2 regions of the Lederbergia sp. B243.17 genome follow, and region 2 is predicted to be linked to the other one. Evidence: a T-box and tRNA genes for the amino acid it is inferred to sense, from the RefSeq annotation. Region 2 holds a T-box; the other holds one or more tRNA genes.

Region 1 (7,286 bases), on a different contig from region 2:
TGGATGGAACGGAAAAATCCTACCTTTTGCATGAGAGGTTACTCCTGTTCAGGAGTACGTAAATAATAGCCTACGCCTCTTCTCGTTACGATCCACGTCGGATGGCTCGGATTGTCTTCGATTTTCTCACGCAGGCGCCGTACGGTTACATCAACTGTCCGGACATCTCCGAAATAATCGTAGCCCCACACCGTCTGCAACAAGTGTTCGCGGGTCATTACCTGGCCGATATGCTTGGCCAAATAATGAAGAAGCTCAAACTCTCTGTGGGTCAATTCGATTGTTTCGCCGTTTTTGGACACCATGTATGCATTCGGATGAATTGTCAGATTGCCGATCGTAATCTCATTCTGATCGTCTTCCTCCGCTTGCTGGGCAATTTGGGCATGACGGCGCATATTCGCCTTTACCCTGGCGATCAGTTCCCTTGTGCTGAACGGCTTTGTCACATAATCATCCGCTCCAAGCTCAAGTCCGAGCACTTTGTCTATCTCTGAATCCTTTGCCGTCAGCATGATGATCGGCATGTCATGCTTCTTCCGGACTTCACGGCATACTTCCATTCCGTCGCGGCTTGGAAGCATGATATCAAGCAAAATCATATCCGGCTTCATTTCTTCTACAAGCTTGAGCGCCTCATCTCCGTCATATGCACATTGGACGGTGAAGCCCTCCTTTTTCAAATTGAACTGCAGTATATCCGCAATCGGCTTTTCATCATCGACAACAAGAATCTTTTTATCCATGGCCGTATCCCCTTTACTGTTTGAAATCGGTCAATGTATATAAAACTGAACGTGTTTTTCCTTCTAATCTCTCTATTTTATCATATTTAAAGGGCCAGGTACAAAAGAGCCCAAATCCCCTTTTGCACCTGACCCTCGTATTGTGAATTCAAGGTGAAGCATTATTTTTCCGGTTGCATTAATGCAAGTAATTCAGCGGATTTTGCAGACCGCCATTTTTATAGACTTCGAAGTGCAGATGGGTTCCGGTCGAATTGCCCGTTGAGCCCATAATTCCGATCGCCGAACCCTTCTCGACCCTCTGGCCCGGTTTTACACTGATGGAGTTCAGATGTGCGTAAACCGTGCGATAGCCGTTCTGATGGTCGATTACGATTTTATTGCCGTAGCCGCCATTGTTCCAGCCAGCAGAGACAACGATGCCATGATCTGCCGCTTTGATCGTATAGTTGCTCGGACGCGCGATATCGATGCCTTTATGCTGCCGGCCCCAGCGCTGTCCGGAGCGGCTTGAAATATAGCCTCCGTTTGTCGGCCAGCTGAATTGGCCAGTTCCGCGTGAAGGGATGACCTTTGTTCCCTCTACGACCACTTTCTTGACCGGAGCTTCCAATACCCTTTCATCGGTCTTCTCCTTGGAGACTTCCTTGCCGTTCTTTTCGATTAGCCGGTATTGGATGTAGCTTTTCCCGTTCTTGCCTTCCTGGGTCACTTTCGTTTCGCCCTTCGGCAAATTGCTATCCTGAACTGTCTCCACTTCGAACGGTACATCCTCTTCTCTCAGAAGATCCCGGACGATTTCAACGTGGATGAGCGGCTTCGTCACAACCGTGTTTACTTCCTGGCCGATCTGCAGGAGCGTATCTTCGGTCATGCCCTCATTCAGCTCAATCAGCTTCGCTGTGCTGAGGTTGTGCTTGGCGGCAATTGTGCCGAGCACATCTCCCTCCTGCACGGTGTATTTCTGTTCTTCCAATGTGCCCTTCAGCAACAATTTCACGGCTTCCTCGGCAGAAAGGATTTTTTCCGGATACACGGCATCCTTTTTCAATTCCAGTTCTTCATCGATCCGGACATCCATCGTCCGCAGTTCATCCTTTTCCATCGGCGGCAGTGGTTCTGCTGCACTCTTGCGTTCTTCAGCGGCTTTGATTTCCGCTTCTGTCGCATAGGAAAGCTTGATTTGGTCAATAACCTTTTTCGCCGTTTCTTCATCTTTTACATGTACGGCATTTTTTCCGGCAATGGAGATCGCGGTGCTGACTGCTTTGACCTTGGCCAGCTCGCCGATTTTCTCCTCAACCGCCTCGTTATTCGCCACTGGGCGGAAGGCCTGCTCTGCTATGTATGTAACGTGATTCCCTATTTCCAATTCATAACCTTTTAACTCGTCCTGGGCCTTCTTGATCGCTTTATCCGCTGCGGCTTCAACAACCTTCTTGTCTGTTGCCGCTCCTACATACGCATCGTCCACATACACATGGTACACCGTTGACAGTTTCGCTTCAGCCCCTGCTTTCACAGGTGAAAAAGCGAGCATTGATAAGACCAAGCTTCCTGCCATTGCATGGGCAAGCGTATGCTTCCACTTGCGTTGCTCCGGCCGGTTTGGCTTTCGAAACATTTGTATATCCCCCTAAAACCATTACAACTCTATCGTTGATTGTTTTTATTTTTCATATAGTTCTCTAGTCCCTTTACTACCTTACCATAAAGTTTCCAGAAGCCAAGGGAGTTTAAGAGAATGTAATATAATTGTATATAGACTGACAATTTTGAAAAAACATTGAAATGGGTTAATATAGGGAGGAAAATAAAAAAAAGCAAGGCGAGAGTCAATGTCGTCGCCATGCTTTTTGGGGTAAAGTGGCTCAGGACGGAATCGAACCGCCGACACAAGGATTTTCAGTCCTTTGCTCTACCAACTGAGCTACTGAGCCATAATTAGGGATAATATGCTTATTCAGTTCGTGCTTGTCCTTCGTCTCCATCTCAGGATTAAGCAGCTCGATAGGTACGCCCGCATTGCCGTTTCAAAGGTGCTTCGCTTCGGTGCTGACAGGCCATCTGAGGTAACAAAACTCATGTTACCATAGTCACATACTCGGTGGCAACAACTTTCGACAAATTTATAGCGAAATGGTTAACATGTGGACACAAATACAGAAAACTGTATAGGAAAAGCCCGTCACAAAGGGAGTTGAGGAAGTTGTTCCTCCTGTGGCGGGCTTTGTTATTATCTCCAGACGCTTTTGACGACATTTGTTTGTGAGCGGTCCGGTCCAACCGAAAAGATCGAAAGCGGGATGCCGGTCAGTTGGGAGACGCGCTCCAGATAGTGACGAGCGTTGGCAGGGAGCTCATCGAGTGTTTTGCAGGCTGTAATGTCCTCTGTCCAGCCTGGCAATTCCTCGTAAACCGGCTTGCACTCCTTCAAAATGTTCAAATTTGCCGGATATTCTTTGATCAATTCACCTTTATAGTCATACGCTGTGCAGATTTTTACTGTTTCAATCCCGGTCAGCACATCAATCGAGTTGAGTGAAAGGTCTGTGATGCCGCTCACCCTTCTTGCATGGCGTACGACGACGCTGTCAAACCAGCCGATACGGCGCGGACGGCCTGTCGTTGTTCCGTATTCGCGGCCGACTTCACGGATCTGATTGCCGATTTCGTCATTCAGCTCAGTCGGGAATGGGCCATCTCCGACTCTTGATGTATATGCCTTGCAGACGCCGACAACATGGTCGATCTTCGTCGGGCCGACTCCGGAGCCGATTGTCACTCCGCCGGCAACCGGGTTGGAGGATGTAACAAACGGGTAAGTCCCCTGGTCAATATCAAGCATAACGCCTTGTGCCCCTTCGAACAGCACCCGCTTGCCTTCATCTAGCGCATCATTGAGGACGACAGATGTATCGCAGACGTATTGCTTTAATTGCTGCCCATATTCATAATACTCGTTAAGAATCTCCTCAAGCTTAAATCCTTCGGTTTCGTAAAAACGCTCCAAAAGACGGTTTTTGTCTACAAGGATTCGGGCAAGCTTCTCTTCGAATACTTCCCGATCGAGCAAATCGGCAATCCGGATGCCGACGCGGGCCGCTTTATCCATATACGCAGGGCCGATGCCTTTTTTCGTTGTGCCGATTTTATTATCACCTTTACGGTCTTCTTCCACCTCATCAATTTTCAAATGATACGGGAGAATGACATGGGCACGGTTGGAAATCCGCAGGTTATCCGTCGTGACGCCTTGATCCTGCAAATATTTAAGCTCTTTTACGAGTGATTTTGGATTGACGACCATGCCGTTTCCAATCACGCTGATTTTATCTTTAAAAAAGATCCCTGATGGAATCAAGTGCAATTTGTATGTTACATTGTGAAATTGTATGGTGTGGCCTGCATTGTCGCCGCCTTGGTAGCGGGCGATCACTTCTGCATTTTCAGATAGGAAATCCGTAATTTTGCCTTTTCCTTCATCTCCCCATTGTGTTCCAACAACGACTACTGAAGACATAGAAAGCACCTCCGTTGGCTCTTTTAAGAACCACTTTTAACAAACATCTTCATTTTAACGCGTTTAGATTCAACAGTCAATCCAAAAGGCGAACGTTATATCTGTTATACAGACAATCGTTCGCCTTTTCAGACCTATTGTTCTTATATTTCCCTTTCTTGCCTATTTTAATCCTTAAAAATCATTTAAGCATTTCCCTGCCTCAGCCTTGCAGTGCAAATTGGATCATCATTTCGATTGCTGCCGGAAAAGCCGCCTCATCGATGTCAAATCTCGGGTGATGGTGCGGGTATTGGCTTTTTTCACTCTGCATGCCGACATTGATGAAAGCCCCTTTTTTCTCTTTTAAATAATAGGAGAAGTCCTCTGCACCAAGTGTCGGGTCCATTTCCACGAATGTCTCTTCGCCAAATGTATTAAGGATGATGTCCTTTGCACGCTCACACGCTTCAGGATGGTTGTATAGCGGCGGGGTACCGACGATGTACTCGTAATGCCCCTTCGCTCCAAAGCTTGCACAAAGCGATTCTGTAAGCTGCTTTGTCCTTTCCTTCATCATATCTGCTGCTTCAAATGTGAGTGCACGGATTGTTCCCTGCAGTCTTGCGGAAGACGGGATGACATTGTATGAGTTTCCAGCCTGTACACCCCCGAATGAGATGACCCCAGCCTGAAGCGGGTGAAGATTGCGGCTGACAATCGACTGGAATGCCTGGATCAAGTGTGTAGAAATATAAATCGGATCGACGGCTTCCTGTGGCTGGCCGCCATGCCCTCCGACGCCCTCAATCGTAATATCGAAGTCATCGGAAGATGCCATCGCAAAACCGGGTGCAAAGCCGATTTTTCCAAGCGGCAGTCCTGCCTGAAGGTGAAGACCATATACGACATCCACGTTGTCCAATAGTCCTTCTTTTACAAGCTGATCGGCTCCGCTTGGAGATGCTTCCTCCGAGCTCTGGAAAATAAAAATAATGTTGTTCTTTACGCTTTCTCTATTGGATACCATCCATTTCGCTGCAGCAAGTAGAATCGCAGTATGCCCATCATGGCCACAGCCGTGGAAAACACCGGGCACAGTGGAGGCATACGATTTTTCCCCTTCCTCTGTCATCGGCAGCGCATCCATGTCAGCGCGCAGAGCGATCGTCTTCTTTCCTTCTGTTCCCTCAAGATAGCTGATCACATTCGGAGCGGAATACTTCTCCAAAATCGGCAGCCCCATCTCCGTAAGCCTCTCTTTTACGTAGGCTGCTGTTTGATATTCTTGTCCCGAAAGCTCCGGGTGCATATGAAAATGGCGTCTGTGTTCGACCGCCCATGACGTTAATTCTGAATTTGCGAGTTTTGTTTGCAACATGATTTCAAGTCCTTCCTATGATGTTGATTCGATTCATATTCAAGTATAATTATACAATACTTTCTTCACTATTCAATGGAAGATAGGCCGCAAAAAACCGCTGCACATCCATTGTGCAGCGGTTCTCGATCAGGCGCCTGATGGGACGGCGGCATCGTCATACCGCCGTTCCAGATTGACGAATTTATTGTATTCTTTTACGAAAGCGAGCTGGACGGTACCGACTGGGCCATTCCGCTGCTTCGCTATGATGATTTCGATAATGTTCTTATTCTCGGATTCCTGATCATAATAGTCATCCCGGTAAAGGAACGCTACGATATCGGCATCCTGCTCGATACTTCCTGATTCCCGGATATCCGACATCATCGGCCGTTTATCCTGGCGCTGCTCGACGCCCCGCGATAACTGCGAAAGGGCGATGACCGGCACTTCAAGCTCCCTTGCCAAAGCCTTCAAGGAACGCGAGATTTCCGATACTTCCTGCTGGCGATTTTCCTGTGAGGAGCGCCCGCTGCCCTGAATGAGCTGCAAGTAGTCAATTAAAATCATGCCAAGTCCATGTTCTTGCTTGAGACGCCGGCATTTCGAACGGATTTCACTGATCCGGATTCCCGGTGTATCATCGATGAAAATGCCGGAATTGGACAGGCTCCCCATTGCCATCGTCAGCTTGCGCCAGTCCTCATCCGTAAGGGATCCGGTCCGCAAGTTCTGGGCATTGATATTGCCTTCCGCACAAAGCATCCGCATGACGAGCTGCTCTGCGCCCATCTCGAGACTGAAGATCGCTACATTTTCCCCTGTCTTTGTCCCGACATTCTGGGCGATATTCAAAGCGAACGCCGTCTTACCGACAGATGGACGGGCAGCGACGATGATCAAGTCGTTGCGCTGGAAACCGGCCGTCATCCTGTCAAGCTCGGCAAAGCCGGTCGGAATTCCGGTCACATCCCCTTTGCGGTTATGCAGTAGTTCAATATTGTCGTACGTACGAACGAGTACGTCTTTTATATCATGGAAGGCACCTGCATTTTTGCGCTGGGCGACCTCCATAATTTTCTTTTCTGCTTCATCAAGCAGTGCATTTACTTCATCTTCTCGTGAATATCCGTCTGTGGCGATCGTCGTCGCAGTGCGGATCAACCTTCTTAGAAGAGATTTTTCCTCGACAATCCTGGCATAATAGCCGATATTCGCAGCGGTCGGAACCGACACGGAAATTTCACTTAAATACGAGATTCCGCCCACATCTTCAAGCAATTTGGCAGCTGCCAGCTCCTCGGTGACGGTAATCAAATCGACTGCCTTGCCCGCTTCACTCAAATTGAGCATGCAATCATAGATTTTCTGGTGGGCACTGCGGTAAAAATCTTCTGGCAGCAAGACCTCAGACGCGAGCATCAATGCAGCAGGATCGAGGAAAATCGCACCTATGACAGCCTGCTCTGCCTCGATGTTTTGCGGCGGAATCCGATCCGCAAACAAATCACTCATGAGCTTGCCTCCTTGGAATGTCTAGATAAGCTTTTTCATAGAAAAAATGTGACCGGCCTGAACCTGCGTCACATTTCTCTTGTTTCTTTCTATTTTACCATGAATCCCTGTGAATCCATATGGCAATTTTATTTTTCTTCTTTTACATGGACGCTGAGCT
Region 2 (7,286 bases):
AGACAACAGCCGGCTCCACTTGCAAATGATCCGCCTCTACCCGGCCTTCGAACACGTCTCCGCCGGCCAGTTCTGCCATCAATTGGGCAGCACGTTCCGCAGCCGGACGGACTCTTTCCGGATCGACGCCTTTTTCATAGCGGCTGCTTGCCTCGCTTCTTAATCCATGACGCTTGGATGTCGAGCGAATCGAAGGACCTGCAAAATAAGCAGACTCCAGCAGGATCGTTGTCGTATCCGCGCTCACTTCCGAATCGGCGCCTCCCATGACACCGGCAAGTGCGACCGGAACCTCGCCATTTGTGATGACCAGCTCACCTTCCTGAAGAGTGCGCTCGACGTCATCCAATGTTGTCAGCTTCTCGCCTTCACGGGCATGACGGACGACAACTTCTTTTGAACCGAAACGGTCATAATCGAAAGCATGGAGCGGCTGTCCGTATTCAAGCAAAATAAAGTTCGTGATGTCGACGACATTATTATGCGGACGGATGCCGGATGCCATCAGCCTTGTCTGCAGCCATAACGGAGAAGGGCCGATCTTTACATTTTTGATAATTTTCGCTGTGTAGAGCGGATTGTCCTCAGGCGCTTCCACTTTTACAGAAATGGCATCCGCCGCTTTCTCGGCCGATTGTGCCGTTTCAGTTTGGGGCAGCTTGATTTCACGGTCGAGGATGGCAGCTGTTTCATACGCAACGCCGAGCATACTCATGGCATCTGCACGGTTTGGCGTCAAGCCGAGCTCCAGCACTTCATCGTCAAGGTTAAGCAGGCTGACCGCATCCTGGCCGACTTCCGTATCCTGAGGGAAGTTGTAAATGCCGTCTGCGAATTCTTTTGCGACGAGCTTGCCTTCAATGCCAAGCTCTTGGAGTGAACAGATCATGCCGTTTGACGTTTCGCCTCGGAGCTTCGCTTTTTTGATTTTGAAATTGCCGGGAAGAACAGCACCGACTTTAGCGACGGCCACCTTTTGCCCTTTCCCCACATTTGGAGCACCGCAAATGATCTGCACGGGTTCTTCTTCTCCGATGTCGACCTGGCAAATGTTCAGTTTATCGGCTTCCGGGTGCTTTTCGCATTCAAGCACATGGCCGACGACGACACCTTTCACTTCTTTGCTTTTCTGTTCAATCCCGTCAACTTCAATACCGCTTCTTGTGATTTTCTCTGCCAATTCATCTGCCGGAACACCGTCCAGGGAAACGTAATCGGCAAGCCATTTATAGGAAACGAGCATGGTATTTTACCTCCTTATTCTTGCACCGCAAATTGTTGTAGGAAACGCAGATCGTTTGTATAAAAATGACGGATGTCATCGATTCCGTATTTCAGCATCGCAATCCGCTCTGGTCCCATGCCGAAAGCGAATCCGGTGTACTTCTTCGAATCGAATCCAGCCATCTCCAAAACATTCGGATGGACCATGCCGGCGCCAAGAATTTCGATCCAGCCTGTTTGCTTGCACACCCGGCAACCTTCACCGCTGCAGATTTTGCAGGAAATGTCCATTTCCACCGACGGTTCTGTGAATGGGAAAAAGCTTGGGCGCAGGCGGATTTCCCGGTCTTCGCCGAACATTTTCTTCGCGAATACTTGGAGCGTGCCTTTCAAGTCACCCATCGTAATTCCTTCATCAACAACAAGCCCTTCAATTTGTGTGAATTGATGGGAATGTGTCGCGTCGTCGTTGTCCCGGCGGTATACTTTCCCCGGACAAATAATTTTCACCGGGCCTTTGCCCTCATGCTTTTCCATTGTCCGCGCCTGAACAGGAGAGGTATGGGTTCTCAGCAATATTTCCTCGGTAATATAGAAGGAATCCTGCATATCGCGGGCAGGGTGTCCCTTCGGCAAGTTGAGCGCCTCAAAATTATAGTAATCCTGCTCTACTTCCGGACCTTCGGCGATTTTGTACCCCATTCCAATGAACAGATCTTCGATTTCTTCGACGATCTTTGTCAGCGGATGATGGCTGCCAATTTTCACCGGGCGTCCTGGCAATGTAATGTCAATTTTTTCAGATGCAAGCTGCCTGTTCACCGCTTCTTTCTCCAGTTCTTCCTGTTTGCCTGTGATTGCGTCTGTGATCGTTTCTCGCACCACATTGACAAGCGCACCCATCTTCGGGCGTTCCTCAGCGGACAGCTTGCCCATCCCGCGCAGCACTTCAGTAATCGGGCCCTTCTTTCCAAGATAGGCAACCCGCACCTCATTCAACGCCTTTAAATCGGAAGCCGCCTGTACCTTATCGAGCGCTTCCTTCTCCAGCCCTTTCAACGTCTCTTCCACTTCACATTCCTCCTTATCGGGGGTCTGCCCCCATCTCGTTCGTGCATTCATACTGCGGGGTCTCCCCCTGTTTTGGGCAATAAAAAAAGCCTTGCCCCCAAGAAAGGGACGAGGCTTTGGTCGCGGTACCACCCTTATAAACATGCGCATTGCAAAATTGCAGTTCATGTTCACTTCATTGATATAACGGCATGGGCCGGGGCATCTTTACGTACAGTACGGTCCTGATGCCGACTCGGGAGGTGAACTTCATCGGTTTCCGCTGAATATGCTCACAGCCTAGGCATATTCTCTCTGAAAGCTTTGTTCCGGCTACTCTTCTCCGTCATCATCATTAACTTTATTAAGATACTCACATTATAGTCGTTTGCCGGCAGGATTTCAAACCTATTTTCGCAAATGGTATAGAAGAATCCCGGCTGCAATCGCGACGTTCAGCGATTCACTCTTCCCGTAAATCGGGATATACAGATTCCGATCTGTCCGTGAAAGCAATTCCGGCTGCATGCCCGCTCCCTCATTTCCAACAATCAAAGCAAAAGCATCCGATGCCTCTACATCCTTATATGAAACGGCATTTTTTAACGCAGTGCCGTACACAGGGATTTCATACTCCTTGCACTGATCCACCCAAAGGGACAAATTGCCGCTGACAACCGGAAGATGGAAGTGGCTTCCCTGTGCAGAGCGGATCACTTTCGGATTGTACAGATCGACTGTTCCCTCACCGAGTACAATACCGTCGATTCCCGCTGCATCCGCCGTGCGGATAAGCGTCCCCAAATTCCCCGGGTCCTGCACACCATCCAAAAATAAAAGTTTTCGATGCTTGGCTGGGTCAACCATCCGGGCTTCTTTTTTGCAGACTGCGAAAAAACCCTGCGGCGTTTCTGTAGAAGAAATGACGGCGGCCACTTCGGCAGACACCCAAGTCATCGGAAGATCCAGGTCCTGTGCAATCCGGGGCAGATCCAGTCCTTCCACCGCAATTAGCTCAAGAACGGTCCCTTCTTCCCTGATCGCCTCTTCGACAAGATGTTCACCTTCGATCAGATACATCCCTGACTGCTCCCGGCCTTTTTTCGCCAACAGCTTCTTCCACTCTTTCACCCGCGGGTTCTTCGTCGATTTAATCCATTCCATTCCATGCAATCCCTTCCCTGCCATTCTGCTTTTCATTATACATGGAAGGGGCGGGGCGGCACAATGAACGATACGTGTTTCCTGCCAAGCTCGGGAAATGAGGGCAGCAATTGATCAAAAGTTGGTTAATTGGAGGCTTCCTTCCTGAAACCTGTAATCCACAGACAAGATAAAAACGCAACGATACAGACGAAACTTGCAAAAACCAGGCCGATAAATGCCATAAATTGATCATTCTCCGGTGTGTCCGGAGGAAGATTCGCTATCATGTATCCGAAGACAACAAGAAGAAGTAAATAGAAGCTGCTGCCTAGCAGCCCGCTGATCAAGCGGCTCTTAGCACCTTGATGGTACCCATTCGCAAGTGCCGACCAGAGCACAATGCTTGCAATGACTGCCGCCAGCATGATCGCCAAATGAATATAGGGGATGAGCAAGAAGCTTGTGAAATACAGAACGGCTGCAGCAAGACCAAAAAGGATTGCATTCGTCAAAAACAAGCAAAGCCCGCTAAGCCATTTATTTTGATACCACTCCTTCTTCGTTAAAAATGCGAGAAAAATCGGTTCGCCAATCCATTCGGCGATTCGTTTCTTATTCATTAGCACCATAATCATCAAGGCGGTTCCTGCGAGTAAAAATAGGGACATTTTGCATTTCTCCTTACCTAGTTATTCTATGTATGAATGAAAAAAGCTGCGTGCGCTCTAAACTGCCCTGCGCACGCCCCATTTGTAGGAAAGGCTGCCCACTGGCAAAAACAGGCCTGTCGCCACCATACAGCCGACTAAAAAAGACGGAGTAAGAATCATCGCAAACCACTGCGATGGCAGTATCCTGAAAAGCACTGCCAACATCAGCATGAGATTGGGAATTAGAGAGAGCAGCAAAGTGTTGTGCAGCAATCCTTTTCCTCCATGTCCCCATTCCTTGCCGACGGAATAACCGAACCATACCCATAATCCAAAATAGCCATACAGCAATAGCCAACGCTGATCCGCCAAAGAAGACCAAATTTCTTGGAATGTAGGGATTTCCAAAAAGTGTGCGCCAATCGTGAGGCAGAAACCGATGAGGAAGAAAAAATGGTTCAACCCGATAAACACCCACTTTGCCGCCGACGACGTCTCCCCTGAAGCATTCATAAACTCTTTTGCAATTTGCTTCGGGGGGCCAAGCCTCTCTAAAAGCAGTTCCATCCCTCGGGCTTCGTCTTCTGCTTCTATTTCAATATGCGCTAAATGATCCTCGAATTCGCACAGGATCTCTTCCCGATCCGGATGCCTGCCCAAGTGAATGCTAAGTTCGTATAAAAATCTTCCTTTGCAATCCCTCATTTTCCATGCCCCAGCATCCGGTTCATCATTGAAGAAAACAAGGTCCATTCCTTCGTCTTATCTTGAAGCTTCTCGATCCCTTCTTCAGTAAGACGGTAATATTTCCTTCGCTTCCCGTTCTCCTGTGGTTCCCAGTAGGAATCGATAAATCCTTGATGTTCGAGTTTATGCAGTGCGGGATACAGAGTCCCTTCTTTTACGGACAGGGTGTTCCCGCTCCTTTTTTCCATAATGTCAACGAGTTCATACCCATACATCGGCCGTTCCTGCAAAAGCTGCATGATCAGCAAGGCCGTACTTCCTTTTAACAGCTCACGGTCAAACATCTTCTCACCTACCTAGTAATTCTATGTATATCCATTATGATTCCATCTTCTTCCTTTGTCAATGTCCATCCTGCCAAATGCATAATTCCAATAACCTTTTGCCAAACTACTATAAACCACTCTGAAAGGGGACAGGACAAATGGATTTGAATTTGCGTAATGCCATTATTCACAACGTATCTGGAAATGATCAATCCCAGCTTCGTGATACGATTGTTGACGCTATCCAACGTGGAGAAGAAAAAATGCTGCCGGGTCTCGGTGTGTTATTTGAAGTCATTTGGCAGCATGCAGACGAACAAGAAAAAAGCATGATGCTGGAAACACTGGAAAGCGGGCTGAAATAAGCCTGATCCCTATTTTCGGTTACATAATACATGCAGCCGTGTTCTCAGAAAAACAGCCCGGAAAGCTGAACTCGCTTTCCGGGCTGTTTTGTTCACCGAACTTTCTCCGTCAAAATCCATTCTTTTTAGTATGAATGGAAGAGCACCGCCACACGGGACGGAAGAAAAGATGCTTCATTTTCAATCTAAAGATATGTTTTAAACACTCCAATACCGTAAAACGCACCAATTCCGAAAACGGCGGACCAAAGGATCAGGCTTACAATCGACCAAAGCAAAGCCCATCTTTTTGTCGCGCCAAGCGTCAAGCCGAGAAACACAGCAATATGGATGCCGATCAGTATCGGTCCGAGCAGCACAAGGCCCGGCAACCCGTACTTGTTCCAGATCCTGCGGGCCCGCTCTTCCCGTTTGGCTCCTTTTCCTTCTTTGCCCTTTCTCTTTTTCAGAAAATCTTTGACTTTATCAAACAGGTAGATGAGCAAAACAATTGTGGATAAATTGCCGAGAAACGCCAAAATCACGACAAGCACTGGCTGCAAACCACGCAAAATACCAAGCGGAATCACCGCGGCGATTTCGAACCAGGGAGTAGCCGCCAGCAAAAAAACAAGAGCATATTCCCAAATCGTACCCATATTTCCCCTCCTTTTTTTGCGGACAAAAGGTCAGCTTGCGCCAAACCGGATGATATCAGCTTCGAGCCCGAAATTATCCCGGCACTCGTACATCAGGGTTTCGCACAAACCGCCCATATGCTGCTGGTGTCCTTTTCTGGCCGCAGCGCAGAAAAAAACAGCCGAGATCCGGAAACCCCAAACCTCGGCTTTGCCTTACAAACATGGATGAGCAACAAGATGAATCAGCCGAGATAAAATCGGCAGAAACCACCTTATTCAAAAGTTATCTTATCAACCGTCTCCCTGTTCAAACGTTTAACGACTTCCGTTATCAGCTTGACGGCATTTTCATAATCATCACGATGCAAAATTCCGGCATGTGTATGAATATAGCGTGTTGCAATCGTAATGGCAAGTGAAGGAACCCCTTCACCGGTCAAATGAATCGACCCGGCATCCGTGCCTCCGCCTGGAATCGCATCAAACTGATAGGGGATGCCCAATTCATCTGCCACACCCGTCACAAGATCGCGCAACCCTTTATGCGAGACCATGGAAGCATCATAAAGAATGATTTGCGGGCCGTCACCCATCTTGCCCTGTGCTTCCTTATCCGAAGTCCCTGGTGTATCACCCGCAATCCCTACATCGACGGCGATGGAAATATCAGGATTGATTTTATTTGCAGCTGTCTTTGCGCCTCGAAGGCCAACCTCTTCCATGACGTTGCCGACGCCATAGACTGTGTTCGGATGATTTTCGCCTTTCAGGTTTTTCAGCACATCAATCGCAATCGCACAGCCGATCCGGTTATCCCATGCTTTCGCAAGCAAATGCTTTTCGTTGTTCATCACCGTGAATTCAAAGTAAGGGACCACCATATCTCCCGGACGGACTCCCCATTCCTGCGCTTCCTCCTTGCTGGAAGCACCGATGTCAATGAACATGTCTTTGATATCGACCGGCTTTTTTCTTGCCTCTGCTGTCAATACATGCGGCGGCTTAGACCCAATCACGCCCGTAACGTCTCCTTTTTCAGTAACGATGGTCACCCGCTGTGCCAGCATCACTTGTGACCACCAGCCTCCTACTGTCTGAAACCTGAGGAAACCCTTATCGTCAATTTGAGTAATCATGAAGCCAACTTCGTCAAGATGGCCGGCAATCATCACTTTCGGGCCATTTTGATCCCCCGTCTTTTTGGCGATAAGACCGCCA

What was found. A T-box is a leader RNA that pairs with one kind of tRNA and senses whether it is charged. The one in region 2 lies ahead of pheS (phenylalanine--tRNA ligase subunit alpha), so its partner is inferred to be a tRNA-Phe.
Region 1: it encodes a tRNA-Phe, which carries the amino acid that the T-box ahead of pheS (phenylalanine--tRNA ligase subunit alpha) is inferred to sense. The anticodon was not compared.

What each region holds. Positions count from the first base shown of each region.
Region 1 is NZ_JBWBKF010000085.1:241,208-248,493, forward strand. It holds gene walK (cell wall metabolism sensor histidine kinase WalK) at 1-32, opposite strand, end outside; gene yycF (response regulator YycF) at 39-746, opposite strand; gene AC0TWI_RS17755 (peptidoglycan DD-metalloendopeptidase family protein) at 925-2,370, opposite strand; tRNA gene AC0TWI_RS17760 (tRNA-Phe) at 2,614-2,686, opposite strand; gene AC0TWI_RS17765 (adenylosuccinate synthase) at 2,983-4,269, opposite strand; gene AC0TWI_RS17770 (M20 metallopeptidase family protein) at 4,472-5,629, opposite strand; gene dnaB (replicative DNA helicase) at 5,759-7,126, opposite strand; gene rplI (50S ribosomal protein L9) at 7,255-7,286, opposite strand, start outside.
Region 2 is NZ_JBWBKF010000097.1:160,540-167,825, forward strand. It holds gene pheT (phenylalanine--tRNA ligase subunit beta) at 1-1,243, opposite strand, end outside; gene pheS (phenylalanine--tRNA ligase subunit alpha) at 1,258-2,295, opposite strand; T-box leader at 2,397-2,633, opposite strand; gene AC0TWI_RS20975 (TrmH family RNA methyltransferase) at 2,683-3,438, opposite strand; gene AC0TWI_RS20980 (hypothetical protein) at 3,564-4,088, opposite strand; gene AC0TWI_RS20985 (HAAS signaling domain-containing protein) at 4,146-4,775, opposite strand; gene AC0TWI_RS20990 (PadR family transcriptional regulator) at 4,772-5,101, opposite strand; gene sspI (small acid-soluble spore protein SspI) at 5,242-5,448, shown strand; gene AC0TWI_RS21000 (small multi-drug export protein) at 5,634-6,086, opposite strand; gene AC0TWI_RS21005 (M42 family metallopeptidase) at 6,341-7,286, opposite strand, start outside.